2 regions of the Hominiventricola aquisgranensis genome follow, and region 2 is predicted to be linked to the other one. Evidence: riboswitches for the same ligand, from Rfam matches in the RefSeq annotation. Region 2 holds a riboswitch; the other holds the start of a gene.
The links. A riboswitch is a leader RNA that binds a small molecule or an ion and turns the genes downstream of it on or off. The one in region 2 is predicted to bind thiamine pyrophosphate.
Positions count from the first base shown of each region.

Region 1: another riboswitch for thiamine pyrophosphate. It lies ahead of thiW (energy coupling factor transporter S component ThiW); the one in region 2 lies ahead of thiD (bifunctional hydroxymethylpyrimidine kinase/phosphomethylpyrimidine kinase).

Region 1 is NZ_JBBMFC010000003.1:63,187-70,630, reverse strand. Features, by position in the region: gene bioD (dethiobiotin synthase) at 1-230, shown strand, start outside; gene bioA (adenosylmethionine--8-amino-7-oxononanoate transaminase) at 227-1,414, shown strand; gene WMO62_RS02265 (HAD family hydrolase) at 1,438-2,127, opposite strand; gene thiE (thiamine phosphate synthase) at 2,120-2,779, opposite strand; gene thiM (hydroxyethylthiazole kinase) at 2,766-3,590, opposite strand; gene thiW (energy coupling factor transporter S component ThiW) at 3,602-4,099, opposite strand; TPP riboswitch at 4,176-4,281, opposite strand; gene WMO62_RS02245 (hypothetical protein) at 4,327-5,235, opposite strand; gene WMO62_RS02240 (hypothetical protein) at 5,268-6,068, opposite strand; gene bsh (choloylglycine hydrolase) at 6,165-7,139, opposite strand; gene WMO62_RS02230 (nucleotidyltransferase family protein) at 7,143-7,444, opposite strand, start outside.
Region 2 is NZ_JBBMFC010000006.1:106,535-113,978, reverse strand. Features, by position in the region: gene WMO62_RS04980 (ABC transporter permease) at 1-653, opposite strand, end outside; gene WMO62_RS04975 (ABC transporter ATP-binding protein) at 650-1,402, opposite strand; gene tenA (thiaminase II) at 1,406-2,068, opposite strand; gene thiD (bifunctional hydroxymethylpyrimidine kinase/phosphomethylpyrimidine kinase) at 2,065-2,874, opposite strand; TPP riboswitch at 2,995-3,109, opposite strand; gene WMO62_RS04960 (site-2 protease family protein) at 3,333-4,013, shown strand; gene WMO62_RS04955 (hypothetical protein) at 4,018-5,451, opposite strand; gene WMO62_RS04950 (RNA polymerase sigma factor) at 5,467-5,937, opposite strand; gene WMO62_RS04945 (exodeoxyribonuclease III) at 6,091-6,849, opposite strand; gene WMO62_RS04940 (GNAT family N-acetyltransferase) at 6,846-7,364, opposite strand.

The sequences.
Region 1 (7,444 bases), on a different contig from region 2:
CCATCAACAGTGTGGTGCTGACCGTTGAATATATGAAAGCACATGATCTTCCTCTCAAGGGAATAATCTTCAATCACTGCCACCCAGGCAATGTAATGGAGGAAGACAACATTTTTATGTGTGAGCATATGACAGGCCTTCCCACTCTTGCAAGAGTCTGTGATGGCGATACTTCTCTTTCCATAGATGCTGCGACACTCAGTGAACTTTATGACGAGGTAACATTATGATCTGGTATCCTTACGAACAAATGAAAACCATGAAGGCTCCTTATAAAATTGTTGATGCTGATGGAGTCTATCTCTATACTGAGGATCAGAAGCTGATTGATTCTGTCTCCTCCTGGTGGTGCATGATCCACGGATACAAACATCCGGAACTGACTGCTGCCATCAAGGAACAGGCAGATCATTTCTGCCATGTGATGCTTGGTGGCCTGACCCATGAGCCGGTACAGAAGCTGACCCAAAAGCTGGAAAGCTTTCTGCCGGGTGACTTAAACTACTGTTTTTACTCCGACTCCGGCAGTGTAGCTGTGGAAGTCTCCCTGAAAATGGCGCTTCAGTACAACACTAACCAGGGCAGAAAACGTCCGCTGGTATTAGCTTTGGAACATGCCTACCACGGAGATACCTTCAAAGCTATGGAAGTAGGGGATGATGAAGATTATCATTTCGCATTTGATAAAAAAGAAGGTGTGATCCATATTCCAACTGAGATTCCTGCACTGGAAGAGGCCTTTGCAAACTATCACGATCAGCTGAACTGCTTTATCGTAGAGCCACTGCTGCAGGGTGCCGGTGGCATGCGGATGTATGATATTTCTTTTCTCAAGCGTGCCCGTGAATTATGCAGCGAATACGATGTACTTCTGATCTTTGATGAGGTTGCCACTGGATTTGGAAGAACTGGTTATCGATTTGTTGCAGACGAAGTTCTGCCGGATATTCTGGTTCTGGGGAAAGCCCTGACCGGCGGCTACCTTGGTCATGCTGTAACCGTTGCCAGTCAGAAAGTCTTTGATGCCTTTTACAGTAACGATGACCGGAAAGCACTGATGCACGGTCCAACCTTTATGGGAAATCCACTGGCCTGCGCCGTTGCCTTAAAAGGAATTGAGATTTTTGAACGGGAAGATTATATGAGCAAGATCCATCGGATCACCGAGATTTCCCATCGGGAAATGGATGGTTTTACCGATCCGAGAATCCGTGAGGTCCGCATCATGGGCGGATGCACCTGTGTGGATGTCTACGATCCGGCAACACTGGAAGGATTCCAGCAGTTTGCTTACGAACGAGGCGTCTTCAGCCGTCCATTCCTGACCTGCATGTACACTATGATGCCTTACATTATCAAAGAAGAAGAATTGATTCAGATCTATGACGTTATGAAAGAATGGTTCCGGAGGTAATCCCCGGAACCATTTTCAACTCTTTATTCTGCTGTTTTCCAGTCCAGGATGGACTCGTCAGTCAACTGTTTCAACTGTTCCCAGCACTCGTTCCACATGCGATCACGTTCTTCCTGATCATCCGGCTCATGGCAATAAGTCACACTGCCGTCATAGACACCAACCACATAGAATCCAGCCTCTTTTGCCGTCTGCGCTGCATAAAGAGCATCCTCATAAACTGCTGTCTCTGACGGTTCCGCGCCCATGCGCCTGATGGATTCCAGATACACATCTGGCTGACGTTTTCCTGCTCCTACGGTCTCACAGGACAACAGGAATTCAAAATCCTCCCTGACACCCAGACGAGACAGGCATGCTTCCATCAGCAGTTCTGCAGTAGCGGATGCCACACACATACGCACGCCTCTGTCTCTCAGCCGGGTCAGATACTCCTTTACGCCTGCCTTCAATGGGATGTCACTGCGATAATGTTCATCCATCATGGCATTCATATCATCTGCCACCTGCTCCGGCGTTCCCTGAAGTCCAAATTCATGGATAAACAAAGCTGCTGATTCCGTCATAGTCATGGGCTTGATCTTCTCCAGAATATCCTTTGGTGGATTCAGGACCCCATGAGTCTCCAGATATTCTCCTGCCAGACGTTTCCAGTATCCCATAGAATCCACCAGGGTTCCATCCATGTCAAAGATTGCGTATTTTTTATTCATATTCCACCATTTTCTGTGCCAGCACTTTCAGCTCTCTGGTCGCCTGACCTGGATCCTTGGCTGCAAAGATGGCAGATACCACCGCTACACCGTCTACACCGCTGCCTGCAAGCTCCATCAGATTGGATGCATTGATTCCTCCAATGGCTACCACCGGAATGCTTACAGAACTGCTGATCTCCTGCAACTTCTCCAGCGACAGATTTCTGGCGTTTTTCTTGGTGCTTGTGCCAAATACCGCACCAACTCCAATATAGTCTGCACCGGCTTTTTCTGCTGCCTGTGCTTCTTCTACTGTTCCTGCGGAGATTCCCAGAATCTTATCCGGTCCGATCATCGCACGGATGTCGCGTCCTTTGATATCAGATTGTCCTACATGAACACCATCTGCATCAATGTCCATGGCGATCTCTACACTGTCATTGACTACATAAGGTACTCTGTAAGAGGCACACAGCTCTTTCAGTGCCTCTGCCTCCTGTTCGAAGGTATTTTCATCCAGATCTTTTTCACGGATCTGCAGAAACGTCGCACCATTCTCCAGTACTTTTCTGCATACATCTGTCAGTCCTTCTCCATCCTTCAGCCACATACGGTCAGTGACTGCATACAGCAACATGGAATTCTGTATCTCTTCTTTAGAAAATTTCATAACGTGCCCCTTTCGTAAGTTCCTCTTCCGTCAGATTAAAGACCGCATCGATCAAATCTGTACGGAAAGTAGCATTTCCCGTGCCATTTTTTATTCTCTTTTTCTCCGCGATCTCTCCGGCAATTCCCATAGCCGCCATAGCCGCACAGGTTGCTGTAAATGGATCCTCTGCAGCCGCTCCCACAAATGCACCGATCATGGAAGTCAGCATACACCCACTTCCTGTGATCCGTGACATGGTCGCGCATCCATTTCTCAAAACCATGGTTCGTTCCCCGTCGGATACCAGGTCGATCACTCCGGAAACTGCGATCACTGTTCCAAGACTTTTTGCAAGATTCTTGATCATCTCCTGAGCTTCTGGAAGATTTTCTTCTGTGATGGCATCCAGATCACTTACATCTACGCCAGCACCTGTGGTCTGCTGACCGGCCAAGTAGCGGATCTCTGATGCATTTCCCCGGATCGCAGTAAAATGAACTTCCTCCAACAGCCTCTTTGCTGCATCTCTACGAAGCTGTGTGCCACCTACTGCTACCGGATCCAGCACCACCGGAATCTTCCGTCGGTTTGCCTCTTTTCCACCGACGATCATAGAATCCGTCAATGCGATGGCTCCCATGTTACATACCAGCGCCTGTACGCAGGACAATGCTTCTGCCACTTCATCAATATGATCTGCCATGGACGGAGTTCCGCCCGCCGCCAGGATGATATTTGCGCAGTCATTGACTGTCACAAAGTTAGTGATGCACTGCACACGCGGTTCCATTTCATGAACCTTACGCAGTACCTCTGCAAATTTGGTCATTTGTCTTCCTCCTATGAAAGTTCATTCTGCATGCGGTTCAGCACCCCTGTCTTCTTCAGGATCAGAACTACAACCACACCCATGGCTGCTCCCACAATAGCTGACGGTGTATAGAACGGAATATAGTAAAACGGAGACTGAGCATCCAGTCCATAGAACATCTTCATCAGCGGATAAGAAGCACAGGCACCGATCACTCCGGTTCCAAACACTTCACCAACAAATACCAGATAGATATTTTTTGTTTTCCGATAAATCAATCCACCAAGAACAGGTCCAAAGATTGCCCCGGTTACCGCCTGAATGGTTCTGCCGGACATCATCCGCATGATTCCACAAAGCAAGGATGCCGCAAATCCATACCAGGGACCTACCAGAACAGCTGCCAGCACATCAACAAAATGCTGAAAAGGTGCCATAGCCGGAAAATATACAAATGTGTTCAGCACAAATGCAAGGCACGCAAGCATAGCAGTTAATGCCATTTTTTTCGTTGTAATTTTTTTCATGTTCCTACACTCCTTTGTTGTACAGAGAAAATACTGTATTCTTTGCCCAAAAGAGGCACCACTCAATGCGGTGCCTCAAAAAATCATATCCACTTCCTACGTCGGCATTATCCGCATCAGGTTAAAGGGTCGAAGGTCTACCTTCCTCTCAGCCTGTCATACAAGCTCCCCTGCCTTCAATTGTCCTACCTATTGTAACGCTGCATTTCTTCTATTGCAAGTGTTTTTTAGCCCGCATAAGGAAGGTTTTCGAACAACTCATTCTCATCCACGCCACCGATAGTACCGGAATACGTCATCTGACCTTCTGATCCATCGGGAGACAAATCAACTAGAAGATTTCCTGCAGTTCCATCCGGCAGTTCAAAATAGAAAGTACCATCATCCGGTGAATATGCCTGCGGAATGATCACATCACCTGCTTCCAGAGTCGTATTGCCGCCTTCCAGTCTGCATCGGATCGATCCCTTGACTGTCAGCTTCGGAAGCTCTCCTGATGGATCTCCTGCAAATTCATAGATAGTATCATTGGCAGTCAGTTTGTCATCCTGTATGAAATAGGTTCTTATTCCACCATAGGTTCCAAGCACATCTACCTTGGATTCAATTTCAAATCCTTCGGTCGGATCTGCTGGAACCTCACGCAGATGTCCGTCCTGTGTGGATACCAGTGTCACTCCACTCTCATCCAGCTTCACAAGATAAATCATTCCATAGTCATCAAAGGTAGTGGTCTCTGTCATCACATATTCCTGACCATCCAGAGATACCTCATAGACCCCATTCACATAGAGACTTTCATCCAGTTTCAGTTCCTGATCTCCATACACAGCTGTAACTGCAATAATCTCATCGTCATCCGAATATGCCCGTTCCGTCTTCAACGTAAATTCTTTGCCTGAGATTTCCGCTGCAGTATTAGCCGTCAGCTCCGTGATCATATTCTCATTGTTCTCTGCAGTTTCACCATTCTCTGTATCTTCTGTATCCTGTGAAGCCTCTGCTGTGGTTTCATCTGCAGTATCTGTCACCTGTTCTTCTGCCTGCTGAGAATCTTCTGCTGTATCTTTTGCTCCACATGCCGTTAATGTCAATGCTGTTGCCATCATAAATACAGCTAAATATTTCTTCTTCATTGTCATCTATCCTTCTTTGTTCATATTATATGTTATTCCTGTACAAGTATTGTCCAATCAAGCTTTGCATAATTGTCCGTATAAGAATTGATTACAGACTGTGCCATATCTTCATCCACTGGCTCATCATTAGAAGTATCCCAGTCATCATCATATGCCATAAACCATGGATTTTCTTCATCTGCTGCTGCATCATACATGATTGCCTGCTGAACTGTAAGCCGATCCCCTGACACTGTGTAATATAACCATCCGGAGCTCGCCGCACCATTGTATCCCTCATTTGCGATCAGGATCGCTCCTGCTTCATCTTCCACAAGATAATAACGGTTTCTGGATTCACTTTCAAATATCTGAACAGCATTTCCATCCTTCAAAGTATACGCATCAAAAATAATCCTGTTTGCCGGTAATTCTGTATCCATTTCACCAATCAACAGCTCCGGCTGTCCATCTGCATCCAGATCATACAGAGTATAACCGATCTGATCCTGTGCATCCATATTACAAAACTCTGACACCATAGAAGACATTCCTTCATCAAATGCTTTACTCACATCCCATTTTTCTGTAATCATCGTCTTGTATTTATCCAGAACATTCTGGTACTCTTCGGGCATCACATAGTCTGAACCCTTGACCTCCGAATCTTTTTCGACATTCTCTGTGGATTCCTCCGCTGCTTCTGCAGATGAATCTGTATCCGTATTTTCTATACTTTTTTCTGCCTGTGAAACTTCCGGCACATCTGCTGCATCATTTTTGTCTGAGCACGCTGTCAGCATCGCTGCTGTGATTGCCAGCATACTAAGCATAATTACTTTCTTTTTCATCTTACTTCCTCCTGCGGATATGCTTTACATCTCCGCTTTTATCCTTGAATATGGATATTTTACCACAATCCGCAGGAAAGAAAGTTAAAGTTTTTCTTAATTCTGATAGCGGATCTCTGTATCCTGTAACATCGGATAGCTGACAACTTCTGTTCCGTTAAGATCTGTTGCATGCATATTCACAGCTGTGATCTGCGGATTCTCATAAGTTGTATAATAATAGATACCTTTGGTTGTATTACAGCAGGAAGTATAGATGGTGATCTCATACTTACCTTCTGCCACCTCACAGCATCCTCTCTGCTGGTCTACAGACCCTAAGATATGAAAAAACTGGCTGACACTTGCTTTTTCTGTATCTTCAGACCGGGAATTAAGTCTGGTAAATGCCACTCTGGCAAAACGGGAAGTGGATGACAGATCTCCAGGCAGTCCCAGCGCACCCATTCCTCTGCTGTAAGTGGTAAGCGGAAGTTTATCAGAAAACAGATTTTCCGGCTGCTTCGGTGATAAATTCATATATTGATTCATCAAAAACATCTGCTGCGGAAATGGCGGATTATTTGTCAGAACCCCTGCCGGGTTATCATATACATGAAGCCCGTCTGCCATGGACTCTACCACAATGCAGCCATCTTTATCTGCAATGATCCAGTGAAGCTGTGCCGTCGGCAGCTGTGCACTGAACGGAATCCCTGTCAGATTCATTTCCTTCAGTTTTTTCTTTGCATCTTCCACAGTTGCACATTGTGTCAGTATCCAGGGAATAAACTCATACTGTGCTACATTTTCTTTTTCATTATCTACGTCAGCATATGCAGCATTACCGACAAAATTGAGGCCTGCCATACCAAGTCCTTTTTCATTTGCTGCATCATAATACAATGGATATCCATTTGCTACATGTGCCATACCAATGCAGGCATAATGATGCTCCATAGTACCTGCATAATGAAACTTGATCGGATAATTACGTGGAATGATCGCTATCTGTTCTCCATAAGAGAATTCATAATCCAATGTACGTCCCATATAAAAATCTTTTGTCTGATAAGTTGCTGCTGTACACATATTCTACTCCTCCCACAAATTCTGCGGATATTTTCCTGCATCTTTCAGATCCTGCATTGCTTTCATAACGACCGGTTTATCTTCCTTATAGGTAACTCCGTGCCAGCGGTCATGGGATTTCAATACAGTTACTTCTGCCTTTCCTTCTCGGATCAGTTCATCTACCACAAATGGAAGGAAATATTCGCATTTCAGCGGATTTTTCTTTAGATTCTCATCGAGAAATACTGGGAAACGCTCTTTCAGTTCTTTTAAAATACTTGCAGAGAATCCCCACAGATTCATGGATACCGGTGCGTCTTCCG
Region 2 (7,444 bases):
TCCAGCTGCGTCATCATCCGTCGGCTGAAATATCCCAGTCCGCTCTGTGCACCCAGCCATTCTCCAATCGCTGCTCCAATGATGGACAGCGGCACTGCCATCTTAATGGCAGAGAAAAAGCAGGGAAGCACTGCCGGAATCTTTAATTTAAAAAAGATCTGGCGTCTGTCTGCTCCAAACGTGAACAGCAGCTCTTCCATCTCTGTTTTCACTGATTTGAACCCATCAAACACAGTGATCGTAATCGGAAAAAATGTAATCAATACGGTTACCAGTACTTTGCTCCAGATGGAATACCCGAACCAGAGCACGAACAATGGCGCCAGTGCTGTAGTCGGAATCGTCTGCGATGCGATGATCAGTGGATACAATGCTTTTTCAGCTACTTCACTTACATCCATCAGGATCGCCAGTCCAAGTCCAAGCACAACGGAAATCAAAAGTCCGATCGCTACCACCGACATGGTTGCCGGAAGATGTGCGGTGAAAAGCGGTCCTCTCAGCTCCCATAATCGCACCAGAATCTGCGTGGGTGACGGCAGGATGTATGCCGCATTGATTCCCATAGCTGCCATCTGCCAGAACATTATAAGTGCTGCCAGAAGGATCAGTGCCGGAAGATTGGCATTTCCTGCCTTTTTCTTATCTCTCATACGGTCTCCCTCCTGAGCATGTCGATCAGGTCTTCTTTCAGCTTCACGATCTCTGGACGCATCAATTCCTCACGGGTGCGCGGATACTCTGCCGGAACTTCGATGGATTTCAGATGTGTGATCGGCATATTTTCTACGACCAGAATCCTGCTTGACAGGAAAACTGCCTCTTCCACATCATGAGTAATAAATAATACTGTCTTTTTTTCTCGTTCCCACTGTTCCAGCAGCCACTCCCGCATAGAAAGACGAGTCAGATAATCAAGGGCGGAAAAGGGCTCATCCAGAAGCAACAGATCTGATCCGGTCAGCACCGTTCTTGCAAATGCTGCCCGCTGTCGCATTCCACCGGATAATTCTTTGGGGGATTTCTTTCCCCAGTCTTTTAATCCAACCGATTCCAGTGCCTGATCTGCCCGCTGCTCCATCTCCACTTTACTGATTCCTCCCTGGATCTCCATAGGAAGCATCAGATTTTCTTTTACTGTTCTCCACGGAAACAACAGATCCTGCTGCGGCATATAACCACAGTAATTCTTCTGCTTTTCAATGGAAGTTCCATTCACCAGTACCGTTCCCTCTGCCGGTGTCAGAAGCTTGTTCACCAGTCGGAAGATCGTACTTTTTCCACATCCGGAAGGTCCGATCACGCACACAAACTCCCCAGCATCTACCGTAAATGACAGATGATCGATGATGGAAAAATCCTCGGAATCATACTGAAACCGCACGTTATCAAATGTCAGCATGATCTAACGCCTCATTTCCCAGGCCATATCCCAGAATGCCATCTCATAACGGGAACAAGCCATAAATATCTCTTCCAGATGCTGAAGCTGCTTCTCAGAATATCCATCAGACAGTCGATCCATCAGATCGATCAGCACCTGATTCTCTTCATGATAAGCATCTGCCACATAGCCACTGACCCATTCACCATAAAAAGGATGATTCAAAGCTTCCGGATGTTTTTCCACGATCTTCTTTGCGATCACTTCATAGCTCACTGCGCAGGAAAGAATGGCTGCAGCCACCTCTGCCTGACCTTCCTCGTAAGCTACCCTGAGCATATAAGAAGTATAGGAAAGATTATCAAGTGCCACATTTGCCGTCTCTGCTTCTTCTGGTGTGATGCCAAGACGCGCCATATAAGCTCTGTGGATATCCATCTCTCCATCCAGGATCGCATGGGTATAACCTGCAAACAGCTTCATGGCAGATAAGTCTTTTTCCTTGGCTGCTCCCAGGGCAAATACCTTCGTATAATCGATCAGATACAGATAATCCTGTATCATATAATATTTGAATTTTTCTTTGTCAAGGCTGCCGTCTGCAATTCCTTTTACAAATGGATGCTCATGGTAAGCCTCCCAGATCTCTTTAGATACATTCAGCAGTCTCTCCGTAGTCGTCATGCCTTCTCCTCCGCAAAGCCTTTTCCACGGAAATCAAATCCATGATCCATAGGTCCAGAACCATGTCCAAGGTCAAGCATCGCTGCCAGTGCGCCGGAAATATATGCTTTTGCACGCTCTACGGCTGTGTCCAGATCATAGCCTTTTGCCAGGTTGGAGGCAATGGCACTGGAAAGGGTACAACCGGTTCCATGAGTGTTCGGATTATCGATCCTTTTTCCATTGAACCACTTGTATCCACCGTCTCTGTACAGAAGATCGTTGGCATCATTCAGCTGATGTCCACCTTTGCACAGAACTGCACAGTGATAGGTCTCACTGATATATTTTGCAGCTTCTACCATATCCTCCGCCGTCTTCACTTCCATACCGGACAGAACCTCTGTCTCCGGAATGTTTGGTGTCAGTACGGTTGCCATGGGAAGAAGCTTTTCTTTCAATGCTCCAATGGCATCCTCACTGATCAGTCTTGATCCGCTGGTTGCCACCATCACCGGGTCCACTACAATATTTTCTGCTTTGTACTCTGTGAGCTTCTTCGCAATAGATTCAATTAATCCTGTGGAAGAAACCATTCCGATCTTCACTGCATCCGGACGAATATCCGTAAAAATGCTGTCGATCTCCTGCTCGAGGAACTCTGGTGTCACCTCGAAAATTCCCTGAACGCCGGTGGTATTCTGGGCTGTCAATGCTGTGATCGCACTCATGGCATATACTCCATTGGCAATCATCGTCTTCATATCAGCCTGGATTCCGGCGCCTCCGCTGGAATCACTTCCAGCGATCGTTAATGCTGTCTTCATTGTTGTTCTCCTTTCAACATCAATAACTTTTGTTCCGCGATACAAGGTGGTGCCCCCAATGTACCGCCGTAAAGCTTTACAACACAAAAATGGAAGTCCCCGCAGGCACTCCCATTCTATTACTTATCTCACAGTCGCTCCCTACGTTGGCATGATCCAAATCAGGTATACGGGTCCTGGCGGTATTCTCAGCCAGCTCTCAGTCTGCTTCACACAGACTCCCCGGTACTTCGTTATTCACTTTACACTACAGACTATACTCCCAAACGACAGATGTTGTCAAGTAGTTACGGGCAATTGGTAGGATGTTTTACCATGCATACCGTTCACACATGCCATTCACACGCGCCATTCATGTGTTTTGTAACCCCAGTTTATATTCTGTCCATATTCATGCTTTATCTTTAGACAATTACAGGGTAAAATAATTATATTCTACCAGAAATGAGGAAATAATCATGTTAAGCTATTATATTTCGCAGTTGCGATCCATTCTCTATGTGACACCTGTCATGCTGTTAGCCATCATCGTCCATGAATGTGCCCACGGCTGGGTCTCCGATAAGCTGGGCGATCCTACCCCCAGAATGTCCGGTCGTCTGACCTTGAATCCATTAAAACATCTGGATCCTATGGGAACACTCTGCCTGCTTGTCTTTCACATGGGCTGGGCCAATCCGGTTCCGATCAACCCTTATTACTATAAGGACCGGAAGAAAGGCCTGATCCTGGTCTCTCTTGCCGGTCCCATTGCAAATATGCTGCTGGCATGTATCTCCATTTTGCTGGAGGGTCTGCTACTGCTCTATGCTCCAAACACTGTCTTCTTCCAGACTTTAGCCGTTCTGTTCTGGTATTCTGCTGTACTGAACGTAGGTCTTGGCGTTTTTAACCTGATTCCCATCCCACCGCTGGATGGATCCCATGTGCTGGGTGAGCTGTCAGACAAAGCAGCGGAAATCTATAATCGCTACCGTCCCTATTGGAGCATCGTACTGATCCTGCTCCTGATATCCGGCGTCTTAAGCCGTCCGCTGACCGTCATTGACAACGCTGTCCTCTCCGGCATGCAGACAGCTATTTTCAATCTGCTGTCCCTGCTGGTACACACCGGAAATGCGATGAGTGGTGTTCTGTAAGATTTTATTGTTCCTGCTGTCTGATGTCTGTCACATATCCATCCGTAAGGTCAGATGTCAGATTGCAGGTATTTCCTAAGTCAAAATACATTTCTCCAAGCTTTTCTTCCGGTACGGCAAATGCCCAGTGTACGGTCACTGTCTCTCCAGGTGCAAGAGAATCAATATAGTTATTTGAACGTTCTCCACCTTTCACATCGTACAATCCTACCTCCGTATTAAAGGAATGATTGTCCACAGCCACATAGGTCCATGCGTCATTCTCTGAAGGGGTCTGGGTATCCGCTCTCCAGATCTTTGCCACAGTTCCAGCCGGTTCCAGAATGTTGATCGTTCCATTGAACATAATGTCTTTCCATGTTTCTGTACCAGTATTGGTATAATCCACGGTCACGCAGACCAGCTTCTGCGGCTCTTCTTCCGTCCGGATCACCTGATCCAGCGTATTGACTCCATCTCCTTCTTTCACATAAGTAAGTATGACGGGAAGCAGCGTTCCATCTGATGCAAAAGCCTGCTTATCATCCTCTCCCAGCATGGAATCTGACAACATGGATCGATTATCCCCGATCTGGACATCTGTTACCTTTGCAGTCAGTCCTGGATGCTTTTCCAGATCGTTTTCTGATATATCCAGTACGTCTCCCATTGGATGTGCTTTTTCCAGGCTCTCCATGGATACCGATGTGACAGGAAGGTTCGATTCATCTATCATCTCCTGTCCTTCATCCGCAGTCAGATAACTGCTCCAGTTATAGCACATCATCACATCTTTATCGTCGGACTGTTCCACGGGTGTCAATGTCACATGCTCCGCGATCTGGATAGCATCCTCTTTTGACACATCTGATGCCGCTGTCATCTCCAGCACCAGATGAAGCTCCGGGTACGCCACATAGAGCTGCTGGTTAAATGCAAGTCCATCTCCCAGTGCCTGCTGTCCCAGGTATATACCTTCTCTGCCATTGATATTCAATGTTTCACTCTCTACCACCTGTTGTGTCAGCATTTCAAAAGCGGAGTCTCCCGTATCCATATAGTAACAGAGCATGCTCACGCCACCCTGCGCATAAGTATCTTCAAAACTATATTTTCCTTCCTCTGTCTGCACCATTCCGTCCGGCAGCCACTTGGCAGTCAGCCTCACATAATGGTTTTCTCCTGTCGGCTGCATAGTTTCATTTTCTGTTCCTGCTTCTTTTTCCTGCGTTGTCTTCACTGCATAGGTTCCCACCTGCTTACTCTTCATCCGATATAAAACACCTGCAAATGCGGTGGTTCCCAGTGCCAGAGTTGCTGCCAGCACAGCGATCATCACTCGGCGGCCTATGAATTTTCCTGTTTTTTTCTGTAACTGCTGTTCTACTTCCTGCTCTATCATCTTCCGCATAGCATCCGGCATCTTCGGAAATTCCTGATTCATATTTTCCAGCTTCATCGTTCATCCTCCCTTTTAACCTTCTTTGGATAATTCTTCCTTCAGCTTTGTCCTCGCTCTGGCAAGCCGGTTCTTCACCGCACTTTCTGTCACTCTTGTCATTCTGGCAATCTCCCGAATGCTGTATCCTTCCATATAATACAGAGTCACCGCCAGTCTTGCTTCCTCTGTAAGCCTCATCAACGCCCCATAAAGATCTGAATAATCCTGTCTCTCCATCCACGGCTCTTCCCGTTCACAGGTCTCCAGTGATATGATTTTCTTTTCCTTACGCATGATTCCATAGCATTCATTGATCAGAATACGGATTAGCCAGGTCTTTGCATACGTGTCCTGTTTTAACGTTCTAATCTTGTCAAATGCTTTTGCGATGGTCTCCTGAATGGCATCCTGACAATCTGCATCATTATAGAGCAATGATTTCGCCACATGATACATGCTGTCCTCCGATGCCAGGATCAGCTGACCCAGTTGTTCTCTTTTCATAGTATCCTTCCCGCCGGCTTTTTTGTATTTACATAGATTAGATGCCTGCCGCCTCCATTTGGTCGCGGTGTTTTTTAAATTATTTTCACCCAAAAGAAGAAAGAGCAAAAAGAAACTATTACATTTCTTTTCACTCTTTTTACAATTCTTCTCTTATTTCAAAATCAATTCCACCGGACAGTGATCACTGCCAAACTGATCCGACAGAATCTTGCTGTCTTCGATCCGGTCCTCCATTCCTTCGGACACCAGGAAATAGTCAATACGCCAGCCTGCATTCCTCTCTCTTGCCTTGAAACGGTAAGACCACCAGCTGTAAGCTTCTGTCTGCTCCGGATACAGATACCGGAAGGAATCCACAAATCCGCTTGCCAGCAGTTCCCGCATCTTATCACGTTCCTGATCAGAAAATCCTGCATTTCCACGGTTGGATTTTGGATTCTTCAGATCAATTTCTTCCTTTGCTACATTCATGTCCCCAGTCACGATCACCGGCTTTTTCTCTTTGAGTGCACCTACATAAGCGCGGAAATCATCCTCCCACTCCATTCGATAATCGATCCTTTTTAATCCATCCTGTGCATTGGGTACATAGACGCACACCAGATAATACTCTGGATATTCCACTGTGATGGCACGACCTTCTGTATTGTGTTTGTCCTCAAATCCCAGATCATAGCTTACAGACAAAGGCTTTTCCTTCGTCAGCACAGCTGTTCCTGAGTAACCTTTTTTCACCGCACTGTTCCAGTACACATCATATCCGGGAAAGTCAAAATCCGCCTGATGAGGCTGCATCTTCGTCTCCTGTAAACACAACACATCCGGCTGCTCCCTCTCCAGGAACTCCCGGAATCCTTTTTCCATACATGCCCGAAGACCGTTCACATTCCATGAATATAATTTTGTCATTGCCGTTCCTCCCACTGTGTTTTCATCATTGTCAGATCATGAAATCTCCAGATCTCTCCCATCAGATGATAATCTGTACAGGTTCCTGTCTTTTGAAATCCCAACCGTTCATAGCAGTGTGCCGCAGTTATATTATTTTCAAATACGCCCAGTGACACCTGCTCCACCTTCAAAATGGTAAATGCATACGTCAGTGCCAGTGTCAGCATCTGTGTGCCGTATCCTTTCCCACGGATCAATGGATCTACGATAATGCAGCCAAATTTCAAATGTCTCTGCTCCGTATCTAAGAACTGCATCAGCAGATGCCCCACCACTTTTGTATCATCCAGCATCGTCATCTGCCAGAAATCATCCTTCATGCGGAAGGAATCATAAAAATTATTGATATCATCGGCTGTCACCGGATAATGATCGTACCGCCCGGCACACCATTTCCAGAATCCTGCTTCATCGGTCAGCCACTGTACAAGTGACTGTGCATCGCAGGGCTTATAAGGGCGTAATCGCAGCATATCTCTTTCTCCATCTCATCTGTTTTCACTTAGATAACAAAAACGCAGGAAACGACTTTAGAATCTCTAAAGCAGCCCTG